4 regions of the Streptosporangium sp. NPDC004379 genome follow, and region 3 is predicted to be linked to each of the others. Evidence: riboswitches for the same ligand, from Rfam matches in the RefSeq annotation. Region 3 holds a riboswitch; each other region holds the start of a gene.

Region 1 (7,565 bases), on a different contig from region 3:
ACCCGCTACGGCGCGCTGTCCACGACGGACCTGGACCGGCGGCTGCGGGAGCGCGGAATCACCACCCTGGTCATCGCCGGCGTCGCCACCGGCGGCGCCGTGCTGTCCACCGTCGCCGACGCCGCCGACCGCGACTACCGGCTCCACGTCCTCTCCGACGGCGTCGCCGACCCGGACCCTGAGACCCACCGGACCCTGATGACCGGCGTCCTCCCGAGAATGGCCCACATCATCGACACCGCCGGGCTGCGTTCGCTCCTGCGGGAGAACCGGCCCGGCCGGGCGGGGACGGGCGGGGCGGGGACCGGCGGGACATGACCATCGACGATCGGCGGCCGTCAGCGGCCGGACCACCGGCGGCCCTCACCGGGCCGTGTCCGCCTCACCCCCGGGGACCGGTTCCGGAGTCCGGGGACGGTCGCCGGTGTGCGGGACAATCACCGGTGTGCGAGTCGGGCTGCTGGGACCGTTCGAGGTCCGGAACGGTGACGGGGCCGTGGTGGAGGTCCCCGGGGTCCGGCTGCGCGCGCTGCTGGCCGTACTCGCCCTCGAACCGGGCCGGGCCGTCACGCGGGCGAGGCTGGTCGACTGGATCTGGGGGCGGCGGCCGCCCGCGGACGAGGCGAACGCCCTGCAGGCACTGGTGTCCAGGCTGCGCAGGGCGCTGCCGGACGGTGCGATCGAGGCGGACTCCGGCGGGTACCGGCTGGTCGTCGACCCCGACGCCGTGGACGTGTGCCGGTTCGAGCACCTGACCGGCCTGGCCCGCGCCGCCGGGCCCGCGGCGCGGGCGGAGCTGCTGCGCTCGGCCCTCGCGCTGTGGCGCGGCACGGCCATGGCGGACATCGCGCCGCGCGACAGCGACGCGTTCGACGCCGCGGTCGCGCGCCTGGAGGAGCTCCGTGTCACCGCGCTGGGGGACCGGGTGGAGGCGGACCTCCGCCTCGGCCGCGGTCCGGAGCTGGTCTCCGAGCTGACCGGGCTGGTCGCCGCGTATCCGCTGCGGGAGGGGTTCGCAGCGGCCCTGATGCGGGCGCTCGCCGAGGCGGGGCGCACGGCCGAGGCGCTGGCCGTGTACCGGCGGACACGCGAGCGGCTCGCCGAGGAGCTGGGCGCCGACCCGTCGGCCGGACTCTCCGCCCTGCACGTCGCGCTGCTCCGCGGCGAGCCGGGCGAGCCGGGCGGGCGTACGGAGAACCGCGGGACGAACCTGCGCGCCGAGCTGACGAGTTTCGTCGGCAGGGACGACGACGTCTCCGCGGTCGCCGCCCTCGTCCGCGGGCACCGGCTGGTCACCCTGACGGGGCCGGGCGGCTCCGGCAAGACCAGGCTGGCCACGGAGACCGCCCGGACGATGCTCGCCGGGCTGCCGGACGGGGCGTGGCTGGTCGAGCTGGCCCCGGTGCGGGCGGACGGCGACCTCGCGCAGGCCGCGCTCACCGCGATCGGCCTGCGCGACCAGGGCCTGCTCGGCGGCGCGCGGGGCGGGGAACCGGCGGACCGGCTCGCCGCCGCGCTCCGCGAGCGCGCGACCCTGCTGATTCTCGACAACTGCGAGCACGTGATCGAGGCCGCCGCGGCCTTCGCGGACCGGCTCCTGGGCGAATGCCGGAGGCTGCGGATCCTCGCCACGAGCAGGGAACCGCTCGGCATCATCGGGGAGGTGCTGTGGCAGGTCGGACCGCTCGCGTCGCCCGCCGAGGGAGCGGACCCCTCCGAGGCCGGGTCCTCGCCCGCGGTGCGGCTGCTGCGGGACCGTGCGGGTCTGGTGCGCCAGGACATCGGCACGGGTGCGGGCACCCTGTCGGCCATGGCGCGGATCTGCCGGGCTCTCGACGGGATGCCGCTGGCGATCGAACTGGCCGCGGCGCGGCTGCGCACCATGTCCGTCGACCAGCTGGCGCACCGGCTCGACGACCGGTTCCGCCTGCTGAACGGCGGCAGCCGTACGGCGCTTCCCCGGCACAGGACGCTGCGCGCGGTCGTGGACTGGAGCTGGGATCTGCTGACCGAGGCCGAACGCCGCGTGCTGCGGCGGCTCTCGGTGTTCTCCGGCGGGGCGAGCCTGGAGGCGGCCGAACGGGTGTGCGGGGACGGCGCGTCCGGCGGGGAGCAGGTGTTCGACCTGCTGACCGCGCTGGCCGAGAAGTCGCTGCTGATCGCCGGCGGCGACGGCGCGCCGCGCTACCGGATGCTCGACACCATCGGGGAGTACGCGGCGCACCGGCTCGCCGAAGCCGGGGAGATCGAGCGGGCGCACCGGGCGCACCTCGCCCACTTCACCGAACTGGCCGAGACGGCCGAGCCGCATCTGCGCCGGGCCGGGCAGCTGGAGTGGCTGGCCGTGTTGAGAGCCGAGCACGACAACATCGGCGCGGCCCTGCGCCGGGCGATCGCCGCCGGATGGGCAGGGGAGGCGATGCGGCTGGTCACCGCGGTGGGCTGGTACTGGTTCCTCAGCGGGTACCGGACCGAGGGCGCCGAGTTGAGCGTCGCGGCGGCCTCACTGCCCGACGAGGCGCCCGGTGAGGTGCCCGACGAGGTGCGGGCGATGGCGTACCTCCTGGTGACGGTGTTCGCGACCTCCGGGCCCGGCCGCGACCAGTACCGGGCACGGGAGTGGATCCTGCGGGCGCACCGGCTCACCCGGCGCGGCGGGCACAGTAACCCGCTGCTGGGGTTCGTCGCGCCGCTGGAGCGGATGCTGCGGGAGCCGGCGGAGTTCCTGCCCGCGTTCGAGCCGCTCATCGCCGACGACGATCCGTGGGTGCGCGCGCAGGCCAGGCTCACGCGCGGCCGGCTGCGGCTCACCCACGGCGGCGACGAGACCGGCGTGGACGCCGACGCCGGGATCGCCCTCGCCGAGTTCCGCGCGCTGGGAGAACGGTCGGGGATCTCGCTGGCGCTGGCCTTCCTGGCCGACCGGCTCGCCATGCGCGGTGAGTTCGCGCGCGCGTGCGAGCACTACGAGGAGGCGGTCGTGGCGCTGACCGAGGTCGGCGCGGCCGAGGACGTGGTCGGCCTGCGGGCGCGACAGGCCCAGCTGTACTGGCTGCTGGGCGATGAGCGGGCCTGCGCCTCCGCCATGGCCGAGGCGCAGCGGTGCGCGGACGGGATCGCCTGGCCGGACGCGTACGTGCTCGCCGAGCTGGCGCTTTCGAAGGCGCAACTGGCGCGCTGGCGCGGCGAGCCGGACCAGGCGCGCCGGCACCTGGCCGCGGCCCGGGCGACGCTGAGCGAGGAGGGGGAACCGGACGTCTGGCTCCGCGTCAGGGCCTCTGACCTGTACGGCTACCTCGCCGATGACCTCGACGAGGCCCGCGCGCACCGCAGCGAGGCGCTCCGCGCGGCCGTGGAGACGGCATATCCGCAGGCGATCGCCGGGGTGCTGGTCGGGATCGCGGATCTCGCGCTGCGCCGGGGGGACCACGAGCGGGCCGCGCGGCTGCTCGCGGCGAGCGACGCCGTGCGCGGCACCCCGGATCTCTCGCAGCCGGACGTCTCCAGGATCGCCGGGGAGGCACGGAGCCGCCTCGGCGGGACCGCGTTCGCCGAGGCGATCCGCGACGGGCGGCGGCGCGACTGGCACGAGCTGGCCGAGACCGCCCTCGGCCCGTGAGCGTCGCGCGCCGGTCGGCGGCGCGGACGCCGCCGGGGTCCCTGCGGCGACCGGGTCCGGCGCGGGGCGGCGCCGGCGGGCGTGTCAGCGGCCGTGTCAGTACGGCGACGGCCCGGTGTCAGCGCGGCGGGCGATGGTGGACGCCGTTGAGACCCGGCCCTGAAGGCCGACGAGAGGAACCACCATGGAACACACCGTCACCGGGCTGCCCGCCGAGCGCCGGCCCGGCTGTCCCTTCGACCCGCCGTCGGAGCTGGTCGAGGCGCGCGAGCAGGGCCCCATCAGCCGCTACGTCTTCCCCGACGGGCACCGGGGCTGGCTGGTCACCGGGTACGACCTGGTCCGGTCGGTCCTGGCCGACCCGCGGTTCAGCTCGCGCAAGGAGTTCATGCTCCATCACCCGTACATCGACTACAGCGGCGTGGAGACCGTCCCTCCGGCGGGACCGGGCGAGTTCATCCTCATGGACGACCCGCGGCACAGCCGGTACCGCAAACCGCTGATGGGGAAGTTCACCGTACGGCGGATGCGCCTGCTCACCGAGCGGATCGAGCAGATCACCGCCGAGCACCTGGACGCCATGGAGAAGACCGGGCCGCCGGCGGACCTGGTGACCGCGTTCGCCAAGCCGATCCCCGCCGTCGTGATCTGCGAGCTGCTGGGCGTGCCGTACGAGGACCGGGGTTCCTTCCAGGAGAACATCGACAAGTTCCTCAACGGGGAGACGAGCGACGAGGACCTGTTCGCGGCCTACACCGCGACCCAGGGCTACCTCGCGGAGCTGGTGGCCTCCAAGCGCGCCGCCCCGACCGACGACGTGCTCAGCGACCTCACCGACGGCGACCTGACCGACGAGGAGCTGAGGGGGATGAGCCTGATCCTGCTGGCGGCCGGGCTCGACACCACCGCGAACATGCTGGCGCTGGGCACCTTCGCGCTGCTGCGCGAGCCGGAGCAGCTCGCCGCGTGGCGCGCCGATCCGGCGCTCACCGACGGGGCCGTGGAGGAGCTGCTGCGGTATCTGACCGTCGCCAAGATGTTCATGAGGACGGCGCTGGAGGACGTCGAGCTGGGCGGCCGGATCATCGAGGCCGGTACGACGGTCGTCCTGTCGAACCACGCCGCCAACCGCGACCCCGAGCGCTTCACCGACCCCCACGTGCTCGACCTGCGCAGGCGGGAGGGCGGGCACGTGGCCTTCGGCCACGGCGTCCACCAGTGCCTGGGGCAGCAGCTGGCCCGGGTCGAGATGCGGGTCGCGTTCCCCGCGCTGCTGGACCGCTTCCCCTCGTTGCGCCTGGCCGTACCGGCGGAGGAGGTCGCGCTGCGCCCGGAGGTGGCGGACATCTTCGGGGTGAAGAGCCTCCCGGTCACCTGGGACGCCTGACCGCCGAGGGCGGGCGTGGCGGTGTCCGTCCCACCCGGTGGTCCGGGTGGGACGGACACCGGGCCGGCCGGCGCCCCGGCCCGCCGGTCACGCCGACCGGCGGCCCAGGGCGCGGAGCTGGTCCGGGCTCAGCGCGGAGACGTTCTGGTCGATGGGCGAGTCCGAGTACTGGTGGATCGTCCACGCCTTCCAGCCGGCCGGGGGCGTCACGGCGCCCTTCTCCCGGCCGTAGGCGGCCACCCACAGCGGGTACTGCTCCAGCCCCGCGCCGTAGGTCTCGGCGAAGTTCAGGCCGCTGTAGAACATCGGCGTGACGCCGGTCCTGGCCTTCACGTGTGCCAGCCACGCCTTGGCCCAGGCGTTGACCTGCTCGACGGAGCGGTCGTCGGTGGCCTCCAGGTCCAGGACGAGCAGGTCGCCGCGCCTGGCGGGCTGCGCGTCCACGACGGACAGGAAGTGCTCGGCCTCGGCGATCGGGTCGTTGCCCGGGTGGCCGAAGTGGTAGGCCCCGCGCACGATGCCCTTCTTGTCCAGCTCCCTCCAGTGCCTGGCGAAGGAGCGGTCGCGGAACGTCGTGCCCTCGGTGGCCTTGATGATGCCGAACTGGGCGGAGCTGGTGCTCCAGTCGTAGGCGGGCTGGTAGTTGGAGACGTCCAGTCCGTAGGTGAGCGGGCCCGCCTCCTGCTGGGAGACGCGCTGGGCGGCCGCGATGTGCCCGGCGGGCGAGGCGGAGGCCGTGACGGGGGCGATGCCGCCGAGGGCGGCGCCGGTCAGGACCGTGCCCGCGAGGGCCAGGCCGAGACGGTTTCCGAGCGTGCTGATCCGGGGGTTGCGCATGGGGTGTCGGCTCCTTGCTTCCATGTCGCCTACCGGGTTAGCTGTCGGGTTCGGGCATGGAAGTGCCCTACGGACGCGTCGATGAGAAGTCGTCCGATTCACCCCGGAAAAGGTGGGTCCCCGGTTCCGCTGGGAAGGCGCGGATTCGGCGTCCGCACGCCGTCGGCGGGCATTGCCACGGAAACGGCGTCGGGTCCAGTCGATGGAGCGGCTCTCGTGCCGCTGGGGCGGCTTTCGCGCCGCGATGACAAAAGGTATGCGTTGCCCCACGGAAAGGGCAAGTGACCTGCGGCGGAGCGGATCGCGCCGGTGATCCGGAGGGTGTCGGACCACCCTGCCCGCAGGGGATCGGGGCCCATGGTAAAAATTGACGCCTCGCCGTCCCGGACCGGGCGGGAACCGGGCCGCCCGCCGTGGCGACCGGACTTCCCGGCGGTCGCCACGGCGGCCGCATCTCGGCCATACGTCCGGTCTGTAGGGATTCGTGGTGTCCCCTTGGTAACAGCTCCGTAAGAGCGCGCCGTTACCTGACGCATACGGACCGTGATGTTCGGCAGGCTGGGGGGAGATCGGATCCGGCGACGGGGAGGCGAGATGCAGGATGATCATGGTCCGGCCCGCGGGCGCGGTTCCGGTGCGGGCCCCCGCGGTCGCATGCCGTACGGCGGGCCCCCGGGCGGCCCGCCCGGGTCCGCCGCGTCCCCGTCCCGTCCGCCGGTCCGCCCCGAGGCCCGGTACGACGGTCCGGCGCAGAGCCCCGGAGACCCGTTCATGCACGGCTCGCTGGTGGACGCCGGCATCGCCCTCGCCGGTCGGCCGCGCCACCCGGCCGGGGAACGGCCGCGTTCCTGGACGGGTCCGCGTCTCCGGCGCGACCGGCTGCTGCGCCCGGCGCTGATCGGCGCCTTCCTGGCGGCCGCCGGGCTCGGCGTCTGGACCTCCGGCCGGTCCCCGCTGGACGACCGGCCCTCCGCCGTGGCGGCCCCGCTGCCCGCGCCGTCGCTCGCCCCGCACGGCACCGCGGTCGTCCACCCGCCGCAGGCCGCCCGCACGCCCTCCGCCGAACCCGGCAGGGTCATGGTCGTCCGCGAGCTGAAACCACGCCTGGTGCGGCCCCGGGCCGACGCGGCGGACACCCCGGACGGCCGCGCCCCGGGGGAGGAGCGGCGGCACGCCGCGGCACGCCGTACGCCGGAGGCCGCTACGCGGACGGAAGCGGGAACGGAGGCGGGGGCCGGGGCCGGAGGCGACAGGCCGGGCCACCGGGAGACACGGGGCCTCTCGCGCCCGCCGCACGCCCCGCACGACCGCGGGCACGGGCACGGGCACGGGCACGGCCCGGGGGCGCCCGCCCCCGAGGCCGGACCGCGGGGCCGGGCCGACGGCGGCGCTCCCGGTGCCCCGGCCCGTGACGCCCGTGACGCCCGGGACACCTCCGCCGGTCCCGGCGGCCACGACGGCTCCGGCGGCGTGGGGCTCCGGTTCGACACCGCCTACGCCTGCCGCGACTTCCGGCCGGACGACTGGCGCCACGACTTCTGCGTCCGGGCGTGGAACGACTACCGCAGAAGCAACGACCTTCCCTAACCTGGGGGCCGCGCCCACCCGCGAGTGAAGGAGCACCGGTAATGGCGCACGATGAGATCACCGGCCGCCGCTCCGTGCCGGCCCAGGACGCCGCCGGTCGGACGGCCGACGGCCACGAGCAGGATGCCTTCGGGC
Region 2 (7,565 bases), on a different contig from region 3:
TTGCGGCCGAACTGGTCCAGGACGAGGGAGGTCGACGGCGCCGACTCCTGCGGGCCGCCCGCGGCGGCCGGCTCCTTGCCCTGGTAACCGTGGAGCAACTGGATGACCTGCTGCCGGACGCGGTTGAGGTCCGCCCCCAGCTTCACCAGCACCTGGGCGGCGACGCCTTCGCCCTCACGGATGAGGCCGAGCAGGATGTGCTCTGTGCCGATGTAGTTGTGACCCAGCTGCAAGGCCTCACGGAGCGACAGCTCAAGGACCTTCTTGGCGCGCGGGGTGAAGGGAATGTGCCCCGAAGGCGCGGACTGTCCCTGGCCGATGATCTCCTCGACCTGCTGACGCACACCTTCGAGGCTGATGCCGAGGCTCTCCAGAGCCTTGGCGGCAACGCCTTCACCTTCATGGATCAAGCCAAGAAGGATGTGCTCCGTACCGATGTAGTTGTGGTTGAGCATCCGGGCCTCTTCTTGGGCCAGGACGACAACCCGCCGTGCGCGGTCGGTGAACCTCTCGAACATCTCGTCGCTCCTCACAGAGCGGTCAGGCAGGTCCGGGATATCCGGGCCCTGTCATCCCGCATGGTAGCCCTGCCCAGACGACCGCTCTATGAACGAGACGTTCCCCGGGAGCAGGGCGTTCACCCTCCATCCAACTACTTAACGGGGGTGAGATGTTCCCGCTACGCCGCAAGCGAACGCCGTTTATAGACGATCAAACGCGTCATGCGGTCATGGCCGCCACCGGACCCCACCGTGGCCGCCATAACCGCATGATTCAACGATCCCGCGAGCAGTCGCGCGACTCCCGCTAGTGAGCCGCTTCGTACTGCTCGACGATCTTGGAGGCGATACGGCCGCGCTCGCTGACATTAAGGCCGTGCGACTTCGCCCAGGCCCGGATGTCGGCACTCTTCTCCCGCGTGAGGGCCCTGCTGCCGCCCGCGCGGCGGCGACGCGGAGCCGCACCGGAACGGCGGGCGCCCTGCACGAAAGGCGACAGGGAGTCGCGGAGCTTCTTCGCGTTTACTTCACTGAGATCAATCTCGTAGCTCGTGCCGTCAATCGCGAAGGCGACCGTCTCATTGGCCTCGCCCCCATCGAGGTCGTCGATGAGAATCTCCTGGATCTGCTTGGCCATCTACGCAATCCTTTCGCGGAGTATTGTTTCATTCGCTAGCCAAACATATACCCGCCATCGGGGGGCGGCAATTCCGGGACCCCGGCGATTCTCCCGGGAACCCGACCGGAACCGGACGGCGGGCGATCATCCGTCCTGGGGGCCGGGGACGTCCTCCCGTTTTGCCGGGCGCCGACCGGCGGCTTCACTGCGAAGAAGCTTGACCACTCCGTAGATGAAGGCCCCGCCGACGACCACCGGGGGTATCAACGCGGACAATACGTCGTTCATTCGTCCTCGCTCCGCACCGTGGGTGACTTTTGGGGACCGTGGAATTCCGGGGGCGGCGTGCCCGCCCGCGGGCCGGGAAGCCGCTCGGGCCATGGGCGTCCGCCCAGGCACGACCTTAGCGTCACCGGCGGGCGGCACGGGCCCCCGGGACCGCCCGTCTCCACCTTAATGCTTCTCTCCAGCCGTCTTACCGGTTGCCGTCTGTAAAGCCCCTGGGAAAAAACCGACAGGGCGATCATCTGATGATCACTCTGCCGAAAAACCAATGTCAACTGCGGCCACTTGACAGCCGCCCCCTCCCGGCAGCCCCGGAAACCCCCTGCTCACAAGGGTTTTTCGGCCGCAACAGAAAAGATCTTGCTGAAGCTCCGGATCATCATCGCCGGGTCGGCGGCGGTAATGTCAAGAGGACGGGAACGCTCGGGTGGAGCCCCGTCGGACCTCGCCCTCTTCGGCGGGCGGCGGGTTCCGCGGCACGCCTTCGGCCCGCGGAACAAGACGGATCTTCGTCGCTTTCTTCCCAAGCCTACGGCCCTCAGGCGCAAGGAACATAGTCGTAGCCCTTATAACCACCAAACCACCGGGCAGGCGGTGTACCGGCTAACCCGGGCCGGATCCGCGAGAACGCCTTCCCGGGCATGCAGGGAAGGCGAACCCGCATTCCCCGCCGCTCCGGGAGAAGACGCGGGAAGTCGCCGGAGGCCACGGTGCGGCCCGCCCGCCGGACGCCATTCGCCGGATGTCACGGAAGTTGCCCGGGTAACTGTCACCCCATTGACGTCCTATAGGCACCCGGAGTGACGGCACAGCCGATCCGCGGGGTTTGTCGTGACCCGGAAGCACCCCTGGAAGGCTCCATAACGCCCTCTCCGGGGATCCCGCCCGAGAAGTGGCCGGAAGAAGGCCATAACGCCCCCGAGGGCGCGTACGGGTTCATGGCCCGCCGCAGTCGTCTCCGAACGCCGTTACCGTCCCTTCCGGGGGTACCGCTACCCCTCTCGTTTCCCTCCACACACGAAAAAACGGGGCCGGCGGTTCAACCCGCCGGCCCCGTTTTTGGGGAAGTTCCGGAACTACTTGGTCTTCACGACCGTCGTCGCGGCCGCCTTGTCGTGCAGGCACTGGCGCAGCGGCTTGTCCCACAGCTGCCAGAGCACGTTCACCAGAGAGAAGATCCCGATGATGTAACCCACGACGGGGATGCCGCGCAGCATGCTCGGACCCCACAGGACGCCCGCCCGGCTCATGGCCTTGTTCGAGGGGAGCCCGCGGGACTGGGGCGCCCCGCCGATCGGGACGACCCGGATGCCCATGACCATCTTGCCGACGGTCTGCCCCGTCGCCTTCAGCATCAGGAACTCGTAGACGAAATAGATCAGCCCGCCGACGAGACCGATGAGGAAGGTCGCGAGGAACAACCCGCTGCCGAGGCTGTACTCCCCGGTCTCCATGTTGAAGGACGGCTGGGTGACCAGGATCCCGGTCAGCACGAGCGTGACGATGAACGTGGGGATCGCCAGGATCACACCGTCGACGATGCGGGCGACCAGGCGCTGCCACCACTCGGCGAGCGGGGCCGACACGCCCGGCGCGTGGCCGCCGTCGCCCCACTGCGGGGTGTAGCCCTGCTGGCCGTAGCCCTGCGGCTGAGCGCCGTAACCGGGCTGCTGGCCGTACTGGGCGCCGCCGTAGCCGGGCTGGCCGTACGCCTGCTGCTGGTCGTAGGAGGGCTGCTGGCCGTAGCCCGGCTGCGCGCCCTGCTGGCCGTAGGCGCCCTGGTCGTACGACGGCTGCTGCCCGTAGGCGCCCTGGTCGTAGGAGGGCTGCTGGCCGTAACCGGGCTGCGCGCCCTGCTGGCCGTACCCCGGCTGCGCGGCCTGCTGGCCGTAACCGGGCTGGGCGGCCTGCTGGCCGTAGCCCTGCTGCTGGTCGTAGGAGGGCTGCTGGCCGTAACCCGGCTGCGCCCCCTGCTGGCCGTAGGCGCCCTGGTCGTAGGACGGCTGCTGCCCGTACCCCGGCTGCGTCCCCTGCTGGCCGTAGCCCGGCTGGGAGTTCTGCTGGCCGTAGGCGCCCTGGTCGTAGGACGGCTGCTGCCCGTAGCCGGGCTGCGCGGCCTGCTGGCCGTAACCGGGCTGGGCGGCCTGCTGACCGTAGCCCTGCTGCTGGTCGTAGGAGGGCTGCTGGCCGTAACCCGGCTGCGCCCCCTGCTGGCCGTAGGCGCCCTGGTCGTACGACGGCTGCTGCCCGTACCCCGGCTGCGCGCCCTGCTGGCCGTAACCGCCGGGCTGGCCGTAACCGGGCTGGTTCTGCCCGGGTCCGGTGCCGTCCGTCCGGTACCCCACCACCGTCGCGTCGGGGTCGAGACCCCCGGGGCCCTGACCCGTGTCGTGCGAGCCGTATCCGGAGTGTCCCGACGGGGTGCGATCGCGGTCGGGATCATCCTGCGGATACGGCGGCTGTCCGTTGGTCACCGCGTCACCTCACTTCGACTACGCATGCGGCGCATTCGAGACTCACATGCACGTTGAAGCACAAGGTATCGAGATAGTCGTCCGAGAGTCACCTTTTGTCACAGTCACAACTGCGGTCATCACGCTTGACCAGGGGCGGTAGATGAAGCAGCATCCGCGTGTTCCCCAGGGTGTTCGGCTTCACGTGCTCCAGGTCGAGGAACTCGGCGACGCCCTCGTCGTAGGAGGCGAGCAACTCGGCGTAGACCTCGGGCGAGACGGGCGTGCCCTGGATCCGCCGGAAGCCGTGGCGCGCGAAGAAGTCGACCTCGAAGGTGAGGCAGAAGACCCTGCGCAGGCCGAGTTCGCCGGCCGTGCGGATCAACGCCGAGACGATCATGTGGCCGATGCCCTGGCCCCGGCACGCCGGATCGACGGCGACGGTGCGGATCTCGGCGAGGTCCTCCCACAGGACGTGCAGCGCCCCGCACCCCATGACGGCCCCGTCCCGCTCGGCCACCCAGAACTCCTGGACGTCCTCGTACAGGGTGACCGTGGCCTTCTCCAGCAGTCGCGGCCCGGCGCCGCCGTAGGTGTCGACCAGCCGCCGGATCGCCCGCACGTCCGGCGTGCGGGCGCGCCGGACCGTGACCTCGCCCGTGGCCCCGGCCGTGACCCCGCTCGCCGACCCGGCCGTCGCCCCGGTCCCGTCCGTCAGGGCGTCCGCCGGGGAGGGTTCCGCAACCTGCTCCATGACCGATCAGCGTACGTCCTCGGCGCACCCCCATTACGGCCCAGCCGTAACTTCGGTCACAACGGCACCGCCCGGCTCCCGGTGTCACCCCCGTCGCGCCCGGCCGGAAACCCCGGTGACGGCGGCCGTTCGCCCTCGGCATGGACCGGGGCCTGCGGCTACATGGGTGGTATGCCGCTCATAGCGACATGGATCCAGGTTGACAGGCATGAGGATCATGAAAGTATGTGATCTGCCTGTGACTTTCCGGTTGTGAAAGCTCTACCGACTTTATGGTTCTGGTTGAGCATGAACCTCCAATTGCACTAATGTCCGTGCTCGATGTCAGCTTCCCCGAAAAGCTGACCCGCCGAATCCCCGGACCCGGGGAGCCGGGGACCCACCCTCCACGCGTCCCCAGGGGTGAATCCGAGCCGTCACCGGCGTGCTCGGTAGGGCTGCCTCCGGCCCGAACCCGTCAGCTAACCCGGCAGGCGGCCGAGAGAGGAGCCCGTTGGTGAAGCGCACGCCGCGCCGTGGCAGTGGACGTCCAGCCGGACCCGTCCCGATGCGGGAGCGCGCCTCCCGTCGCCTTTCCGGCCGGACGGCCTCCATCGGGCTCGCGTTCACCCTCCTCGCGGTCGGCGCTCCCATGACGTCCGCCGGTGCGGACCCGAAACCGGACCTCCGGCAGCTCGCCAAGCAGGTCGAGAAGCTCCACGTCGAGGTCGAGACGCTCGCCGAGCAGTACAACGGCGCACGGGTGAAGCTCAAGCAGGCGCAGCGCGCCGCCGAGGTGGCCAAGAAGAACCTGTCCACCAGCGAGACGGAGCTGGAGTCCCGGCGCACCAAGGCGACCCTCCTCGCGCAGAGCACCTACATGTCGGGGGGCCTGGGCTCCACGCTCGCCTTCACCCAGTCGAGCGACCCCGACACCTTCCTCGACCAGGCCGCCACCAGCTACGCCCTCCAGCAGCGGCAGAGCGAGGAGGTCGCCCAGGTCGCCCAGGCGCTCAAGGTCGCCGAGCAGGCTCGGGCCAGCGCCAGCGCCCGGTCCACCGAGGTCAAGAAGCTGCTGGGCGAGCTCGGCGACAAGCGTTCCAAGATCGAACGCCTGGTCGGCAAACTGGAGGGCAACCTCTACCGGGAGGTCCGCGACCGCGCCCAGAGCATGCAGGGCCGGGCGACCAGGCTCACCGTTCCGGTCGTGGGCCAGGGCAAGGCGGCCGAGGCGGTGCGCTGGGCGCTCACCCAGCAGCTCAAGCCGTACGTCTGGGGCGCCGAGGGACCCAACTCCTTCGACTGCTCGGGGCTGGTCCTGTGGGCCTACCAGAAGGTCGGCATCAGCCTGCCCCACTACACCGGTGACCAGTGGACCGCCGGCACCCACGTCTCCCGCGACCAGCTGCGCCCCGGCGACCTGGTCTTCTTCTACAGCGACCTGCATCACGTCGGGATCTACCTCGGCGCCGGCCTGATGATCCACGCCCCGCAGACCGGTGACGTGGTCCGCATCGCCCCCATGGGCAACCGGCCCTTCGCCGGGGGCGTGCGCGTCGCCGACTGAATCGGCCGGCGTACGGCCGGACCGGACGGACACGGGCACACGATCAGCCGGATGCACGGCCTGACCCGACGGGCGTATGACCGGCCGGATGCACGAACCGGCCGGACGGACACACGACCAGCAGGGTGCACGGCCTGACCGGGCGGACCACGACCGGCCGGTGCACGGCGGACCGGCCGGGTGTACGGCGTCAGATCAGGCGGCGGCGGGCGGCCCAGGCCACCGCCTCGATTGCGGTGGCCACGCCGATGCGGTCACAGATCCCGCGCAGCCTGCGCCGGACCGTCCGGCCGCTGATGTCGAGGCGGCGGCCCACCCTGTCGACGGTGACGCCCTTGGCCAGCTCGGCCAGGAGCACGAGGTCCTCCTCGCTGAGATCGATGTCCTCAGTGCCCGGAAGACTTTCGCCGCGGCGGGAATCCACTTCCGGATATGCCATCTAGCAACTCCCCCCGCAACGGGACTCAGGCGTGAGCACGCTGGAATCGATGTCGCCCGTCAGGAACGGTAAACGCCCCGTTCAAAGGTCGTCAAGCTCTGCTCTTCATAGAGATGGCCCACACTATTGACAGAGTGGGCGTTACATGAAGTACTCATGATATGTCGGGCCCATTGTGATTAAGCAGCGGCCGAGCCGGAGGGCGCGCCGCCGGACCGTCGTCGCGCCCGGGGCCCGCGCCAGGCGTGTCCGCGGTCTGTCCGCAGCCTGCCCGCGGCATGAGCCGAGGTCATCACCGTGATCCACCCCGAAGCCGCACCGCGGGGCCATGCCGTGGACCACCGCGGGTCCTCCGCCGGGACGAGCCGTACGGTCGGCGCCCGCCGCATTTCCCACAGAAAACGATCGGTCCGGCGGGCGTCGCGCATCCCGTCGACCGCGGCCCCCGGCCACGCCCCTGACGGCGCCGAGAAAATCATCACGCAATGGCCGTCGGATGAAACCGGCTTTCCGGCATTCCGCGGGGAGCTGATCGCCGGCCGCCCGGATCATCGGGGAAATGGCGTCTCCGCTCAGCGGGAGGAACGGAACGAGCCCGCGGTCCACGGGACCGCGGGCTCGTCAGGCGGGGCCGGAGGGCCTGGCGGACCGGGCCCGCGGGGCGGACCCGGTGGCGCTCAGCCGGTGGGCTTCACCAGCGGGAACAGAATGGTCTCGCGGATGTTCTTGCCGGTGAAGGCCATGACGAGGCGGTCCACACCGACCCCCACGCCGCCGGTGGGCGGCATGCCGTACTCCAGGGCGGTGAGGAAGTCCTCGTCGAGCTGCATGGCCTCGGGGTCGCCGCCCGCGGCGAGCAGCGACTGCTCGGTGAGGCGGCGGCGCTGCTCGATCGGGTCGCTCAGCTCCGAGTAGCCGGTGCCGAGCTCGGTGCCGAACCCGATGAGGTCCCACTTCTCGGTGAGCAAC
Region 3 (7,565 bases):
AAGATCGGCCAGCTCGTCGCCCAGCGCCTGCAGCCGTTCGGGGTCGAGCTGATCGCCTACGACCCCTACCTGCAGCCGGCCCGCGCCGCGCAGATGGGCGTTCGCCTGGTGTCGCTGGAGGAGGCCCTCGCCGAGGCCGACTTCATCACCGTGCACCTGCCCAAGTCCAAGGAGACCATCGGGCTCATCGGCGACAAGGAGCTGCGGGCCGTCAAGCCGACGGTGCGCCTGATCAACGTCGCCCGCGGCGGCATCATCGACGAGAACGCCCTGTACTCGGCGATCAAGGAGGGCCGGGTCGCCGGCGCCGGCGTCGACGTCTTCCCCAAGGAGCCGGTCACCGACAGCCCGCTGTTCGAGCTGGACCAGGTCGTCGTCACCCCGCACCTGGGCGCCTCCACCCACGAGGCCCAGGAGAAGGCCGGCACCCAGGTCGCGCGCAGCGTGAAGCTGGCCCTTGCCGGGGAGTTCGTGCCGGACGCCGTCAACGTCCAGGGCGGCGCCGTCGCCGAGGACGTCAAGCCCGGCCTGCCGCTGGCCGAGAAGCTCGGCCGGGTCTTCACCGCGCTGGCCGGCGAGGTCGCCACCCGCCTGGACGTCGAGGTCCGCGGTGAGATCTCCGCGCACGACGTCCGGGTGCTGGAGCTGGCCGCGCTCAAGGGCGTCTTCGCCGACGTGGTGGAGGACTCCGTCACCTACGTCAACGCCCCGCTGCTCGCCAGGGACCGCGGGGTGACCGTCGAGCTGGTCACCAGCCCGGACAGCCCCGACTGGCGCAACGTGGTGACCGTGCGCGGCGTCCTCGCCGACGGCCGTACGGTCTCGGTCTCCGGCACGCTGTCCGGCCCGCGGCAGATCACGAAGATCGTCGAGGTCAACGGCTACCAGATGGAGATCGAGCCGACCGACCACCTGTCGTTCTTCGCCTACAGCGACCGTCCCGGCGTCGTCGGCGTCGTCGGGCGCATCCTGGGCGACCACGGCATCAACATCGCCTCGATGCAGGTGGCCCGTGACGTCAAGGGCGGCAAGGCGCTCATCGCGCTGACCGTCGACACCGCCATCCCGGCCGACGTGGTGGACCAGATCGCCGCCGAGATCGGCGCCGACAGCGGCCGCTCGGTCGACCTGGCCGACTAGCCCGCCGTCTCCGCGGGTCCCCGGTACGGCGGGGGCCCGCGGAGACGTCTCCGAGCCCGTACGGCGAGCGGACCCGAGCCCGTACGGCGGAGCGGATCCCGGGCGTGCACGGCGGGACGGGCCGTCACGCGGAGCGCGCGCTGTCGTCTCATCATGTGAGAAATGTGTACGGCGGGCGAGACGGCGTTCCGGCGGGCGGGTACTGTGACAGGAAATGCGCCAGGTTCTCGTAATCCTTACCTGCCGCGGCGGGGCCTGACGGACAGGCCGGCACCTCGCCGCGGTGCGATGGCGTTCGCCGGCTTCACCTTCGCGTCGCGGATCCGCGTCCCGGATCCGCGGCCCCAGGCCCGGTCGGACTCGTGACCGGAGTCCCCCATCACATTTCCCGCTCGCCCGTGAACGAGACGAGGCTTGTCATGTACGACATGTATCCCTGGAACCGTCCGGAAGAAAGCAAGGACGAGGCCGCCGACGCGCTGCAGACCGCGCTGGACCGGCGCGACAACGGCGGGGTGCCCATCCGCTGACCCGGATCGACCGATCCGGATCGACCGATCCGGATCGACCGGCCCGGAGTGACCGGCCTGGAGTGACCGGCCCGGATCGACCGGCCCGGAGTGACCGGGAGAGACCGCCGGCCGGGATCGGGGCCGGCGGTCTCCCGCGCCGCGTCAGGCGTCCTTCGCGTCGCCCTTCTTGTCGTCCTTCCCGGTGTCCTTGCCGGTCGTCATGGTGCCGTTCTCGATCGAGATCTTGACACCAGAGCGGTCGGGGCGGACGGCCCCGGCGAAGACGCTGCGCCGCCAGGAGCTGAGCTTCTCCTCGCGGATGACGTCGCCGGTGCGCGGGGCGTGGACCATGTAGCCGGGCCGGCTGATCATGCCGACGTGGCCGAGGCCGCTGAAGAAGACGAGGTCACCGGGCTTGAGGTTCTTCCAGGAGACCTTCTTGTGGAAGGCCGCGTACTGGTCGTAAGTGACCCGGGGGAGCTTGATGCCGGCGGCGCGGTAGGCGCGTTGCATCAGGCCGGAGCAGTCGAAGCCGCCGTGGCCGGTGCCGCCCCAGACGTAGGGGACGCCGCGCTTGGACATCGCCCACCGCACGGCCTGCTTCCAGGCGGGAACGATCGCCTTGGCGGGGGCGGCCTTCGCGGGCTCGGACGTGGACCCGGACTCGGCGGCGGCCGCGGGGGCGGGGGCCGGCGTGGGGACGGCGGCCGGGAGGGCCGCGGAGAGCGTGGGTGAGGGGGCGACCACCGGTGAGGGGGCCGGGGTGTCCGCCATGGCGGCGGCGGGGGTCGCGAGCGCGGCGGTGCCGGCGGCGACGATGGACAGGGCACGGGGGAAAAACTTGCCGGACAGGGTGGTTCCTTCCATAAGGCCTGCCGGGTTAGCTGTCGGGCTCGGGCGTGGAGGCCGCCCTACGGCGCGGGAAACGCGCTGATTCGCCCCAAGGAAAACCCGTGTGGGCAGCCGGAACGCGCTCGCTGACAGCGGAGTCATGTGTTCCGGCGCCCCGGGTTTTCCGGAAGGTGGGTCCCCGGCTCCCCGGGGCCGGACATGGGGGTGGCCCACGGGGATTAGGCGTCGATACGAATGGGAGGACCATAACGAAGGTTCATGAATCGGTCAATACGTCGCAAAGTCGGACAAATCGATCAAGGGTTTGTGACACGCCGTTCTGTCCGTAGCGTGAGATGGGTGTTCGGCAGTCGAGACAAACCGGTAGGGTGCGAACATGGACTCGCGCAACATTCGCCTGGCAGTCATCCCCGGCGACGGGATCGGAGTGGAAGTCGTCGCCGAGGGGCTGAAGGTCCTCCAAGCGGTCGGCGCCAAGGCCGAGACCACCACCTACGACCTCGGCGCCAAGCGTTACCACGCGACCGGTGAGGTCCTCACCGAAGCTGTTCTGGACGAGCTGCGCGGATACGACGCGATCCTGCTCGGCGCGATCGGCGACCCCAGCGTGCCCCCCGGCGTCCTGGAGCGCGACCTGCTGCTCAAGCTCCGCTTCCGGCTCGACCACTACGTCAACCTCCGCCCGGTCAAGCTCTTCCCCGGCGTGGAGACCCCGCTCGGCGGTTCCCGGCCCGAGGACATCGACATGGTCGTCGTCCGCGAGGGCACCGAGGGGCTGTACGCCGGGACCGGGGGCGTGATGCGCCGGGACACCCCGCATGAGATCGCCACACAGGAGTCGCTGAACACCGCGTTCGGTGTCGAGCGCGTCGTCCGCTACGCCTTCGACAAGGCGCGGAGCCGCCCCCGCCGGAAGATCACGCTGGTCCACAAGACCAACGTGCTCACCTACGCCGGAGACCTCTGGGCCCGCACGTTCGACCGGGTCGGCCAGGAGTACCCCGAGGTCCAGACCGACTACTGCCACGTCGACGCGGCCTCGATGTTCTTCGTCACGCAGCCGGAGCGGTTCGACGTGATCGTCACCGACAACCTCTTCGGCGACATCCTCACCGACATCGGCGCCGCCGTCGCCGGAGGAATCGGCCTGGCGGCCAGCGGCAACGTCAACCCCGACCGCACCGCGCCGAGCATGTTCGAGCCGGTCCACGGCAGCGCGCCCGACATCGCGGGCCAGGGCAAGGCCGACCCGACCGCCACGATCCTGTCGGTCGCCATGCTCCTCGACCACCTCGGCCTGTCCGAGGAGGCCGCCCGGATCGAACAGGCCGTGGCCGACGACCTCCTGGAGCGGCAGACCGGCTGGGCGGGCCGGACCACCCACGAGATCGGCGACGACATCGTCGCGCGAGTAGCCGGCTGAGGCCGCCTGCTCGATTCACCCACGCGCCCGGCGGCTCCGCGAGCCGCCGGGCGCTGCTTTTTGTCCGCAGTGCCACGTCCACTGCCGACTTTGTCCTAGATGCAGTAGTTTCCCGGTATCCAGTCCATCGCAGAATGGACTGAGGTGCAGTTCGACTCGAAGAGAAGGATTCCCGCCATGGCCACCGCTCAGAAGCTCAGCTTCAACGTGCAGCACTCCGACCACGCTCGCACCGCGGCCGAGCGCGAGCAGGTACTGGCGAACCCCGGATTCGGCCAGGTCTTCACCGACCACATGATCCGGATCGACTACACCGAGGGCCGGGGCTGGCACGACGCGCGGCTCATGCCGTACGGCCCGCTGAGCCTCGACCCGGCGACCGCGGTCTTCCACTACGCCCAGGAGTTCTTCGAGGGGCTGAAGGCGTACCGCCAGGAGAGCGGCTCGATCGTGTCGTTCCGGCCGCAGGCCAACGCCGCCAGGTTCAACCTCTCGGCGGGCCGGATGGCCATGCCCGAACTGCCGGAGGAGGCGTTCGTCGAGTCGCTGGAGCTGCTCGTCCAGACCGACCGCGACTGGGTGCCCACCACCTCCGGCCACAGCCTCTACCTGCGCCCCTTCATGATCGCCACGCAGCCGGCGCTCGGGGTGAACCACCCGTCCTCGACCTACTCCTACATGGTGATCGCCTCCCCGGCCGCCTCCTACTTCGGCGGGAGCCGGCCCGTCTCGGTCTGGCTGTCCACCGAGTACACCCGCGCCGCCCCCGGCGGCACCGGGTTCGCCAAGTGCGGCGGCAACTACGCCGCCGCCTTCGTGGCCCAGCGCCAGGCCGTCGCGGAGGGTTGTGACCAGGTGGTCTGGCTCGACGCGAACGAGCACCGCTACGTCGAGGAGATGGGCGGGATGAACCTCTTCTTCGTCTACGGCGACCGCCTCCTCACCCCCGCCCTCACCGGCACCCTCCTGCCCGGCATCACCCGCGACTCGATCCTCACCATGGCCGCGGACCTCGGCCTGACCGCCGAGGAGGGGCGCCTGTCCATCGAGGAGTGGCAGTCGGGCGCGGAGTCCGGCGAGCTCACCGAGGTCTTCGCCTGCGGCACCGCCGCCGTCGTGACCCCGGTCGGCACTGTCAAGGGCGCCGACCGCGCCTGGACGATCGGCGACGGCGGCCAGGGCCCGGTCACCACCCGCATCCGCGAGGAACTGGTCGGCATCCAGTACGGCACCCGCCCCGACCCCTACCACTGGGTCCACAAGATCTGCTGAGCGGACATCCGGGTGCGGGCGGCGCGGGCATCCCCGCGCCACCCGCCCTCTGTCCCAGAGTCGACCAAGCACAGGAGGCCTGCGGGGAAAACCGTGAAGAGCCCGGACCGCCGGACGTTCATGGCGCGGAAGCGGGTCCTCGGAGGGCTTCCGGGCATGGGCACGAGAGAGTTCAGCCGACAATGGCCGGACTCTGTGCGCGGGGTCTACTCATTGACCAGCTTGCTGGTGTCGATGGTCAGATCCCAGGGTGCGGGCAGGTCGAGGAAAGCGCCGAACTTGATGACGACCTCCTGGGTGTAACCGGCTTCACCGGGACCGCTGAGAAGGCGGATCTGCTTCTGGAACGTATCAATGACCAGGTAGAGCGGAACACCCGCTCGCCCGCAGTTTCGTGGTTTCACGACGTGATCGTCATTGCTGCTGCTTGACGAGACCACCTCCACCACGAGGAGTGTCGAGTCGCCGTGGACCTCGTTCTGATCCCACATCCGGGGCTCGGCCGGGACGATGGTCAGGTCAGGACGATACCGGTCGCTCTGCGTGCCCAGGTGAAGCATGATGTCGTTCCAGATCAACCAGCCTCGCTCGGTCACGAACCCGAAGATCTGCCCCAGGATCCAGAAAACGATGGTGTTATGGGTTCTGCTCGGCAACTCCCTCACCACGATCCGGCCGTTGATGAGCTCGACGCGCCGATCGGGCCATCTTTCCTGCATCTCTGGAAGGAATTTTTCCAGGTCGTCCTCTTGTGCCGACTCCGCGGCAGGTCGTTCCAGCGCCTTGGCCATGGCTTCACCGTTCCCTCCGGGGGGCGAGCGTAACGTATCCGAGACGCCACCCAAAGTAACGGCAAAGGTGCGCCCCCGCCCCGGATTCGGAGAGACTCTCGCCAGTGTTTTCGAATCAGCTCTTCCTGATCACGGTGAGCCCGTCGGCCATGGGCAGCATGATCGAGGTGACCCGGTCGTCCGCCGTGACCAGGTCGTTGAACTCGCGTATCGCCCGGGTCTCCTCGTCGTCGGCCGTGGGGTCGGCGACCCGTCCGCCCCACAGCGTGTTGTCGACCAGGATCAGCCCGCCGGGGACGAGTCGCTCCATCAGCAGCTCGTAGTAGACGGGATAGCCCGCCTTGTCGGCGTCGACGAACGCGAGGTCCACGCCCTGCCACGGCGGCAGCTCCGCGAGCCGCTCGGCGGCCGGGCCGAGGCGCAGCTCCACCCGGTCGGCGACGCCCGCCTTGTCCCAGTAGCGCCGGGCGACGTCCGTCCACTCCTCGCTCGCGTCGAAGCAGGTCAGCCTGCCGCCGGGGGCGAGCCCGCAGGCGATGCAGATGGAGGAGTAGCCGGTGAAGGTGCCCACCTCCACCACGTTCGCGGCGCGGCTGATCTGAGTGATCATCGTCAGGAAGCGCCCCTGGTCCGGGGAGACGAGCATGTTCGCGCCCTCGCCGGTCAGCTCGCGGGTCTCCATGGCCAGCGCGTCCAGCACATCGTCGGGGAGCGTGGTGTGCGCCAGCAGATACTGCCCGATCGCCGGGTCGATGTAAGTCGCCTTCATGGCGGCCATTCTTGCCGCCCACCGGGTTCCGACACCGGAAAACATCCGTCGGCGCGGCGCGTGTCCCGGATGGTGAGATGTACGTGTCAGATGGTGGTGGAGTATGGGTAGACTCCGAGTCACCATGTTCTACGGTCTGCTCATTATCGGCAGGCGCGCCGGCTGAAAAAGGGACAACGCCGGCGCGCAGACCTCTCACGTCCGTGAGGGGTCTTTTTGTTTGCCGGGCTCCGCGGACCTTGGGGAGCCGGACGGACACGCGGCGGACGACCCGGACCCGCAAGGAGACTCGCATGAACGACGACCGGTTCCATGTGTACGACACGACGCTACGGGACGGAGCCCAGCAGGAGGGCCTGAACCTGACGGTGGCCGACAAGCTGGCCATCGCCCGTCACCTGGACGACCTGGGCGTCGGTTTCATCGAGGGCGGCTGGCCCGGCGCCAATCCCAAGGACACCGAGTTCTTCAGGCGGGCTCGAACAGAGCTCGGCCTGAAGCACGCGCAGCTCGCCGCGTTCGGCGCGACCCGCCGGGCGGGCGTGAAGGCGGCCGACGACCCGTTGGTGGCCGCGCTGCGCGAATCCGGCGCGCCGGTCGTGACCCTTGTCGCCAAGAGCCACGACCGGCACGTCGAGCTGGCCCTCCGCACGACCCTTGAGGAGAACCTCGCGATGATCCGCGACACGGTCTCCCATCTTCGTGCGGAGGGCCAGAGGGTCTTCCTCGACGCCGAGCACTTCTTCGACGGCTACCTGTCCAACCCGGCCTACGCGCTGGAGGTCCTGCACACCGCGGCCGAGGCG
Region 4 (7,565 bases), on a different contig from region 3:
GCCCTGGACGGCGACATGCTCGGTGACGACGCGCTGAAGGCGTTCGACACCTCCGCCACCGCGGCCGTGCAGGCCGTGTTCGAGGACGGGGCGCTCACCCGCGTCGTCCACCTGTCGTTCGGCGACGCGCCCGGCGGCGAGTACGTCGCGGAGCTGTTCGCCGACGTCCTGATCCACACCTGGGACCTCGCCCGGGCCATCGGCGCCGACGAGCGGCTCGACCCGGAGCTGGTCGACGCCTGCGCGGCCTGGTTCGCCGACGCGGAGAAGGGCTACCGGCAGGCCGGGGTCATCGGGGAGCAGCAGCCGGTCCCCGCGGGCACCGACGCGCAGACCCGTCTCCTTGCGGCCTGGGGCCGCCCGCCGAGGCCCGCCGGAGACGACGGCTAGATCCGTTCGCGGACGGCCTCCGTCCGCCGCCCGGCGGGAACGCCTGCCGGGCCCGCCCGCGGGCCACTCCCATCCACCAGGTTCCAACATCTTCCAACTACCATGGTTGTGGTAATTTGCTGGAATCTGGTGATTTAAGGGGTGGTCAATGCTCGCCCAGCAGCGGCGGCAGGCGATCTTGGACCGGGTGCGCACGAGCGGCGGCGCCCGGGTCGCCGACCTGGTGCGTGAGCTCGGGGTCTCGGACATGACGATCCGCCGGGACCTGGAGGTGCTGGCCGAGCGCGGGCTGGTGGCGAAGGTCCACGGCGGCGCCACCGTCGCCGGGCCCGGCTCCACCGAGGAACCGGGGTTCGCCGCCAAGTCGGCGCGCCAGCAGCCGGAGAAGGAGGCGATCGCCCGGCGGGCGGCCCGGCTGGTACGGCCGGGCACGGCCGTGGCGCTCTCCGCCGGGACCACCACCTGGACGCTCGCCCGCTTCCTGACCGACGTGCCCGACCTGACGGTGATCACCAACTCGATCGGGGTCGCCGACGTCTTCCACCGCTCCCCCCGCGCCGACCGCACCGTCGTGCTGACCGGCGGCGTCCGCACGCCCTCCGACGCGCTGGTCGGCCCGGTCGCGGTCGCGGCGATCCGCGGGCTGCACGTGGACACCCTCTTCCTCGGCGTGCACGGGATGAGCGTGCGCGCCGGGTTCACCACGCCCAACCTGCTGGAGGCCGAGACCGACCGCGAGCTGGTCGCCTCGGCGCACCGGCTGGTGGTGCCGGCCGACCACACCAAGTGGGACACGGTCGGCATCAGCACGATCGCCGGACTGGCCGAGGCGCACGTCGTGGTCAGCGACTCCGGCCTGCCGGAGGAGGCCCGCGAGGAGCTGGCGTCCCAGGTGGGCGAACTGATCATCACCGACCCCCACCAGCGGAACGAGACGGTGAGCTCATGAAACGCACGATCACCCACCTGGCCGACGGCCGCGAACTGCTCTACTTCGACCGGCGGGACGACGCCGACCGGAGCGCGGCCGACCTGCGCGACCTGCCGCCCCGCCCCCCGGCCTCCGAGCTGCGCTACGACCCTCTCACCGAGGAGTGGATCGCGGTGGCCGGGCACCGCCAGAGCCGCACGTTCCTGCCCCCGGCCGACGAGTGCCCGCTGTGCCCCTCGGCCCCCGGCCGGCTCACCGAGATCCCCTCATCCGACTACGACGTCGTGGTCTTCGAGAACCGCTTCCCGTCCTTCTCCGGCCAGCCGGTCGACGCCGTTCCGGTCGGCGGGCTGAGCGAGGTCCGCCCGGGGACCGGGCGGTGCGAGGTGGTGTGCTTCACCTCCGACCACGGCTCCTCCTTCTCGCGGCTGTCCCCCGAGCAGGTCGATCTGGTCATGGAGGCGTGGATCGACCGTACGGCGGAGCTGTCGGCGCTGCCCGGGGTGGAGCAGGTCTTCTGCTTCGAGAACCGGGGCCCCGAGATCGGCATCACCCTGGCCCACCCGCACGGGCAGATCTACGCCTACCCCTACGTGACCCCCCGGACCCGGCTGTCCCTGGAGGCGGCCGAGCGGCACCGGAGGCGGACCGGCGGCAACCTGTTCGCCGACGTGCTCGCCGCCGAGCGGGAGGCGGGCGTCCGCGTGGTCGCCGCCAACGAGCACTGGACGGCGTTCGTGCCGGCCGCGGCGCGCTGGCCGGTCGAGGTCCACCTCTACCCCCATCGCCGGGTTCCCGGCCTGGGGTCGCTGGAGGCCGCCGAGCGGGCGGCGTTCGGCCCCCTGTACACCCGGGTCCTGCGCGCCCTGGACGGGTTCTTCGGTGTGCCCCTGCCGTACGTGGCGGCCTGGCACCAGGCGCCGGTGCACACCGGCCGGGATCTGTCGTACGCCCACCTGGAGGTGTTCAGCATCCGCCGGGCGCCCGACAAGCTGAAGTATCTGGCCGGGTCGGAGTCCGCGATGGGCGCCTTCGTCAACGACGTGCTGCCGGAGGACACGGCCCGCCGCCTGCGGTCCCTGGTCGGGGAATGACCGGCGGACGGTCACGGGACGGGGTCGCGTGACCGTCCGTTTACCATTACTATCCTCACCCATTGGACTTAATGTCCGATATGCCTAATTCCGGGTGCGTCGCCCGGGAGCCGGGGAACCACCGCACCCGGGGTGAATCCACTTCGGTGGAAGGGCTCTCTCCCGCCCGAACCCGTCAGCTAACCCGGTAGGCGGTAGGAGAGGAGAGCCGTGGCGGCCCCGTCCCCCACGTCCCGTCGCCGTGCGGCCATGACCGTCTCCGCGGTCTCGGCCCTGGTGTTCGTCCTCGCCGGCGGGCCCGCCGGCGCCGACCCCAAGCCGTCCGAGTCCGAACTGCGCGCCGACCTGGCGAAGCTCACCGAGAAGGTCGACGGGCTCATCGAGGACTACGCGGCCAAACGGGAGTCGCTGCGCGAGGCCCGGCAGGCCGAGAGCCGGGCCAGGGCCGCCCTTGCCGAGGCCGAACGCGCCTACGCGGAGGCCAGGAAGCAGGTCGCCGGCATCGCCAGCCTCCAGTACCAGGGCGGTCAGCAGGGGGGCGGGAGCGACCTGCCCTCCCTGCTGACCGCCCCCCGGATGGACGGCGCGGCGGTCACCGCCCAGCTCGCCGCCCAGCAGGGCGCCCACCTCCGGACCTTCGCCCAGAGCCGGGACCTGCGCGGCCGGGCGGCCGAGGAGGCCGCCCGGCTCACCGGCCGGATCGCCGAGGAGGGTGACGCCGTGGCCGCCCGGCGCCGCGACGCCGAGAAGGCCATCGCGGACATCAGGCGGAAGCTCGACGCGCTCGTCCCCGTGGGCTCGGGCCGTCGCACCGACGGCAGCTGGGCGCCCCAGCTGCCCACCGGCTCCGACAACATCACCGACCGTACCCGGATCATGCGCGAGGCGGTCGGGAAGCGGTTCACCCTCCCCCACGAGGTCGGCTGCTACCGCTCGGAGAACGACGGCGGCGAGCACCCGCTGGGCCGGGCCTGCGACTTCATGATGAGCACCGGCGGATCGACGCCCACGGCGGGCCATGTCGGGCTCGGCGACGAGATCGCCGCCTGGGCCCTCAAGAACAGGACCCGACTCGGGGTGAAGTACGTGATCTGGCGTCAGCGGATCAACAGCGGCACCGGCTGGCGCGCCATGTCCGACCGCGGCGGCGTCACCGCCAACCACTTCGACCACGTCCACATCTCGATGTACTGACGGACCCGGCCGGACGTTTCCCGGAGTACCGACGGACCCGGCGGGATCGGCGGCGTCACGGGCGGGTGACGGCGACGTCCGTCGTCCCCGCCGCCTCGGCGACCATCCGGTCCAGGCCGGCCAGGTCGGCCGGGCGGGCGACGGCCGCCTCCGCGAAACGGGCGAGCAGCCGGGCGAACGCCTCGCGGTCGGCCTCCGTCCAGTCGGCGATCAGGCCGTCCAGGTAGGTCCGCCGGTAGCGGACGACCACCTCCAGCACCCGGCGGCCACGCTCGCTCAGCACGAGGCGGGCCCGCCGGGCGTCCACCGCCGACTCCTCCCGTGCCACCAGACCCGCGCCGATCGCGTCGTTGACGAGCCTGCTGGCGGTGGACGGGTCCACGTCGAGCTGCTCGGCGACGGCGCCCACGGTCACCTCGGGGACGTCCAGGCTCAGCTTGTGCACCGCGTGCACGACCATCACGTTCGACATCTGCACCGGCCGGGGCGGCTCACCCGCCCGGCGGGCACGCAGCGGCCGGGCCCAGATCCGGCGCAGCCGGAACAGCGCCACGTCGATCGCCGCTCCCGGCGTCCGGTCGTTCACGGCGTACCCCTACGGCGGGTACGGCCCGCCCGCGGCGCGCCGTACGGGACGGATGGTCACGAAAGATCAACCCAGCAGGCGGATCGGGTTGAAGACGTCGGCGTACGCCAGCAGGCCGGCCATGACGATCATCACCAGGGCGATGGCGTAGGTGAGCGGGAGCGCCTTGGCGATGTCCACGTGGGAGGGGGCGGGACGGCGCGTCACACGGGCGAAGCCCCGCTTCAGGCCCTCCCACAGCCCGCCGGCGATGTGGCCGCCGTCCAGCGGGAGCAGCGGGATCAGGTTGAACATGCCGATCGCCAGGTTGAAGACGGCCAGCAGGTTGATGAAGATGACGACCTTGCTCTCCAGCGGAGCCGAGGAGGCCACGATCTCCCCGCCCATGCGGCCGACGCCGACGATGCCCACCGGGCCGTTCTTGTCGCGCTCCTGGCCGGAGAAGGCGGCGTTCCAGACGCCGACCATCTTCTCCGGGAAGCGCAGCAGCGCGCCCGCCGTCAGCGAGGTGGTGTCCCACATGTGGGAGGCGACCGCGCCGAGGCTCTGCCGCTCGGTGACGACCACCGGGCTGACCCCGAGGTAACCGACGCCCTTGTCGATCTTCCCGGGCTCGTCCAGCGACTCGCGGTCCTGGGCGATGAGGTTCGCGGTCACGGTCATCGGCCGGCCGTCCCGCTCGATGCCGATCGCCAGCGGGCCGGCGCCGTGGGAGCGGATGGCCCGCGTCGCGGCGTCCCAGCTCGCGACGGGCCTGCCCGCCACCGACACCAGGACGTCACCGGCGCGCAGCCCCGCCGCGGCGGCCGGGCTGGGCCTGTCGGTCGCGGCGCACCCGGCCCCGGGGTTCTTCGCGATCTCGGCGGAGGTCTTGACGCACTGCGGGACCGAGGAGATCTGGTTCTTCTGGACGGCGACGCCGAAGCCCATCATCACGACGGCGAACAGCACGAACGCCAGCACGAAGTTCATCGCCGGGCCGCCCGACATGACGATGACCTTCTGCCACCAGGGCTTGCGGTAGAAGACCCGGTCCTCGTCGCCGGGGCGGACCTCCTCCATCGCCGCGTCGCGGGCGTTCTCGATGAGGCCCTGCCACGGCCCGGTGGAGACCGAGCGCAGCGTGCCCGGCGCGTCGGTGGGCCGGGGCGGCAGCATGCCGATCATCCGGATGTAGCCGCCGAAGGGGAGCCACTTGACGCCGTACTCGGTCTCGCCCTTGTGGCGCGACCACAGCGTGGGGCCGAAGCCGACCATGTACTGGGTGACCTTGACGCCGAAGAGCTTGGCGGGCACCAGATGGCCGATCTCGTGCAGGCCGATCGAGACCATGAGTCCCAGGAGGATGATGAGGACCCCGACGAGCCAGCTCACAGGTCGTACTCCCCGGTCGTTTATGTGCGGGCGGCTTCCAATGGAGACTAACCCACGCTCCGTGGTTCCAGAGTGCCACAGAGACGGACCCTCCGGATCAAGACCCTTGCGCCGGGTTGACCGAATGGGGACACTTCGTTGACAGTAAGCGATCGTGCGGTCACCCTGTGAGAGGCGCTGGGGGGAAACTTTTGATCGGGATCCTGATTGCCGAGCACCTGCCGCTGGTCCGACGGGGCCTGGTGGCCTCGTTGGCGTGCGAGTCGGACCTCAAGGTGGTGGCGGATGTCGAGCGCGGCGAGGAGGTACTGCCCGCCGTGCTGCGACACCGCCCCGACGCGGCGGTCGTCGATCTGGATCTGCCCGACGTCGACGGTTTCACCGTCGCGCTCCGGCTGCACGAAGACGTCCCGTCCTGCCGGACGCTCCTGCTGTCGCGCCACCCCAGCGCCGGCCAGGTACGGCGGGCCTTCTCCGTGCACGCGCTCGGATTCATGAGCCTGGACGTGCAGCCCGAGCAGCTCGCCGACGGCGTGCGGCGGGTGGCCGCCGGGAGACGGGCGATCGACTCCGAGCTCGCGGTCGCCGCCCTGGAGTCGGCGGAGAACCCGCTGACCCGGCGGGAGCTGGACGTGCTGCGGCTGGCGGCGCTGGGGGCGCGGTCCAACGAGATCGCCGACCAGCTCTTCCTCTCCGTGGGAACGGTCCGAAACCACCTGTCGCGGATCATCAGCAAGACCCAGGCCCGCAACCGCCTCGACGCCGTGCGGATCGCCCGCGACGCCGGGTGGTTGTGACGCTGTGGTTGTGACGCTCTGCTCAAACGCCCGGCTCGGAGATGCCCGGCTCGGAGAGCGTCGGTTCGAGGATGCCCGGGGTCCGAGGATGCCCGAGCCGAGAGCCCGTTCCGAGTGAACCGGTCCCGCATGAGCCGGTCCCGCATGAGCCGGTCCCGCATGAGCCGGTCCCGCATGAGCCGGGGCGGACGTTCCCGGCACGGCCGCCGAAGCGCAGCCGTGCCGGGAACGTCCGCCCCGGCAGGGGACGCGGCCCGTCATCGGAACCGCGCCCCCTGCCGCCTTCGCGCCGCGCTCGGCCGGACCTCCCCCACGAAAGCCACGACGTCGCGCGGCGCGCCACCGAGGAGTCACCGATCACCGATGTCACGACGGATGACACCGGCGGCCGCCCGCCGGGTGGTCCGGCGCGCCGCACCGTCCGCTGCCCAGACCGGGCCCCGGGGTAACCGCGCCACCATCCCCGGGGTCCGGAACCCATGCGGACGGGCGACCACCGGACCGGCCGGGCCCGCGGTGAAAGGACACCGGGTCCGGCCGCCCACGGGGCGACTCCCTGAGGGTTCGAAACCGCTCCTAGAGCGTTCCAAAAATCCCCTCATCCCCGCCAGTGTTCCGGCTCACCAGAAAACGGTGCGGAACACTGGCCGTTGACCATGCGTTCCGTCATGGTCTGGATACTCTCAGTGTGCTCCGCGTGGCACGGGGGCAGCGGCACGGGGACATGTGCCCGGCGGCGGGTCACCGGTTTCCCGGACCCCGCGCCGGACGTCAGGGACGCCAGATGAGGATGAGCGCGCAGTCGTCGTTGTGCCCGGCCGACATGGTGGTGACGAGGTTCCGGGCGCCGTCGCGGAAGCCGGAGGGCAGCAGCCGCTCGGCCTCGCCGAGCAGCCGGTCGAGACCGGCGTCGATGTCGCGGCCCGGTTGCTCGATCAGCCCGTCGGTGTAGAGCATGAGCGCGTCGCCTCTGCGGAGCATGCCCTTGTCGGCCTCGCAGTGCAGGTCGCCGACGACGCCCAGCACCACGCCCTTGGAGGGGGAGACCTTCCAGGTGCCGGTCCCCGCCTCGAACTTGACCACCGGCGGGTGCCCGGCCGAGTTGATCACGTATTCCGCCGTGGCGAGGTTGATCCGCACATGGACCGCCGTGACGAAGCCCTCCGCCTCGCGCTGACGGCGCAGGTAGGTGTTGCAGG

Evidence for each region. Region 3 has a riboswitch for cyclic di-AMP ahead of ACFYSC_RS11080 (C40 family peptidase). Riboswitches for the same ligand answer to the same signal wherever they lie in the genome.
Region 1: it holds a riboswitch for cyclic di-AMP, as region 3 does, so the genes downstream of both, ACFYSC_RS32690 (glycoside hydrolase family 25 protein) here and ACFYSC_RS11080 (C40 family peptidase) in region 3, are expected to answer to the same signal.
Region 2: it holds a riboswitch for cyclic di-AMP, as region 3 does, so the genes downstream of both, ACFYSC_RS14585 (NlpC/P60 family protein) here and ACFYSC_RS11080 (C40 family peptidase) in region 3, are expected to answer to the same signal.
Region 4: it holds a riboswitch for cyclic di-AMP, as region 3 does, so the genes downstream of both, ACFYSC_RS24595 (hypothetical protein) here and ACFYSC_RS11080 (C40 family peptidase) in region 3, are expected to answer to the same signal.

Annotation. Positions count from the first base shown of each region.
Region 1 covers NZ_JBIAMC010000021.1:90,134-97,698, reverse strand. The annotation lists gene ACFYSC_RS32705 (cysteine hydrolase family protein) at 1-318, shown strand, start outside; gene ACFYSC_RS32700 (BTAD domain-containing putative transcriptional regulator) at 446-3,619, shown strand; gene ACFYSC_RS32695 (cytochrome P450) at 3,804-5,006, shown strand; gene ACFYSC_RS32690 (glycoside hydrolase family 25 protein) at 5,094-5,843, opposite strand; cyclic di-AMP (ydaO/yuaA leader) riboswitch at 5,855-6,004, opposite strand; gene ACFYSC_RS32685 (hypothetical protein) at 6,615-7,430, shown strand; gene ACFYSC_RS32680 (GNAT family N-acetyltransferase) at 7,472-7,565, shown strand, end outside.
Region 2 covers NZ_JBIAMC010000006.1:19,526-27,090, forward strand. The annotation lists gene ACFYSC_RS14565 (ATP-dependent Clp protease ATP-binding subunit) at 1-518, opposite strand, end outside; gene ACFYSC_RS14570 (Lsr2 family protein) at 808-1,137, opposite strand; gene ACFYSC_RS14575 (RDD family protein) at 2,481-3,878, opposite strand; gene ACFYSC_RS14580 (amino-acid N-acetyltransferase) at 3,967-4,611, opposite strand; cyclic di-AMP (ydaO/yuaA leader) riboswitch at 4,949-5,102, shown strand; gene ACFYSC_RS14585 (NlpC/P60 family protein) at 5,108-6,157, shown strand; gene ACFYSC_RS14590 (LuxR C-terminal-related transcriptional regulator) at 6,348-6,596, opposite strand; gene lysX (bifunctional lysylphosphatidylglycerol synthetase/lysine--tRNA ligase LysX) at 7,274-7,565, opposite strand, start outside.
Region 3 covers NZ_JBIAMC010000004.1:253,703-261,267, forward strand. The annotation lists gene serA (phosphoglycerate dehydrogenase) at 1-1,140, shown strand, start outside; gene ACFYSC_RS11080 (C40 family peptidase) at 1,815-2,519, opposite strand; cyclic di-AMP (ydaO/yuaA leader) riboswitch at 2,507-2,739, opposite strand; gene ACFYSC_RS11085 (3-isopropylmalate dehydrogenase) at 2,881-3,927, shown strand; gene ACFYSC_RS11090 (branched-chain amino acid aminotransferase) at 4,105-5,199, shown strand; gene ACFYSC_RS11095 (Uma2 family endonuclease) at 5,406-5,990, opposite strand; gene ACFYSC_RS11100 (O-methyltransferase) at 6,106-6,759, opposite strand; gene cimA (citramalate synthase) at 7,053-7,565, shown strand, end outside.
Region 4 covers NZ_JBIAMC010000012.1:12,316-19,880, forward strand. The annotation lists gene ACFYSC_RS24580 (TIGR03086 family metal-binding protein) at 1-390, shown strand, start outside; gene ACFYSC_RS24585 (DeoR/GlpR family DNA-binding transcription regulator) at 539-1,339, shown strand; gene galT (galactose-1-phosphate uridylyltransferase) at 1,336-2,415, shown strand; cyclic di-AMP (ydaO/yuaA leader) riboswitch at 2,487-2,623, shown strand; gene ACFYSC_RS24595 (hypothetical protein) at 2,665-3,609, shown strand; gene ACFYSC_RS24600 (MarR family winged helix-turn-helix transcriptional regulator) at 3,665-4,195, opposite strand; gene ACFYSC_RS24605 (site-2 protease family protein) at 4,262-5,569, opposite strand; gene ACFYSC_RS24610 (LuxR C-terminal-related transcriptional regulator) at 5,761-6,366, shown strand; gene ACFYSC_RS24615 (PP2C family protein-serine/threonine phosphatase) at 7,138-7,565, opposite strand, start outside.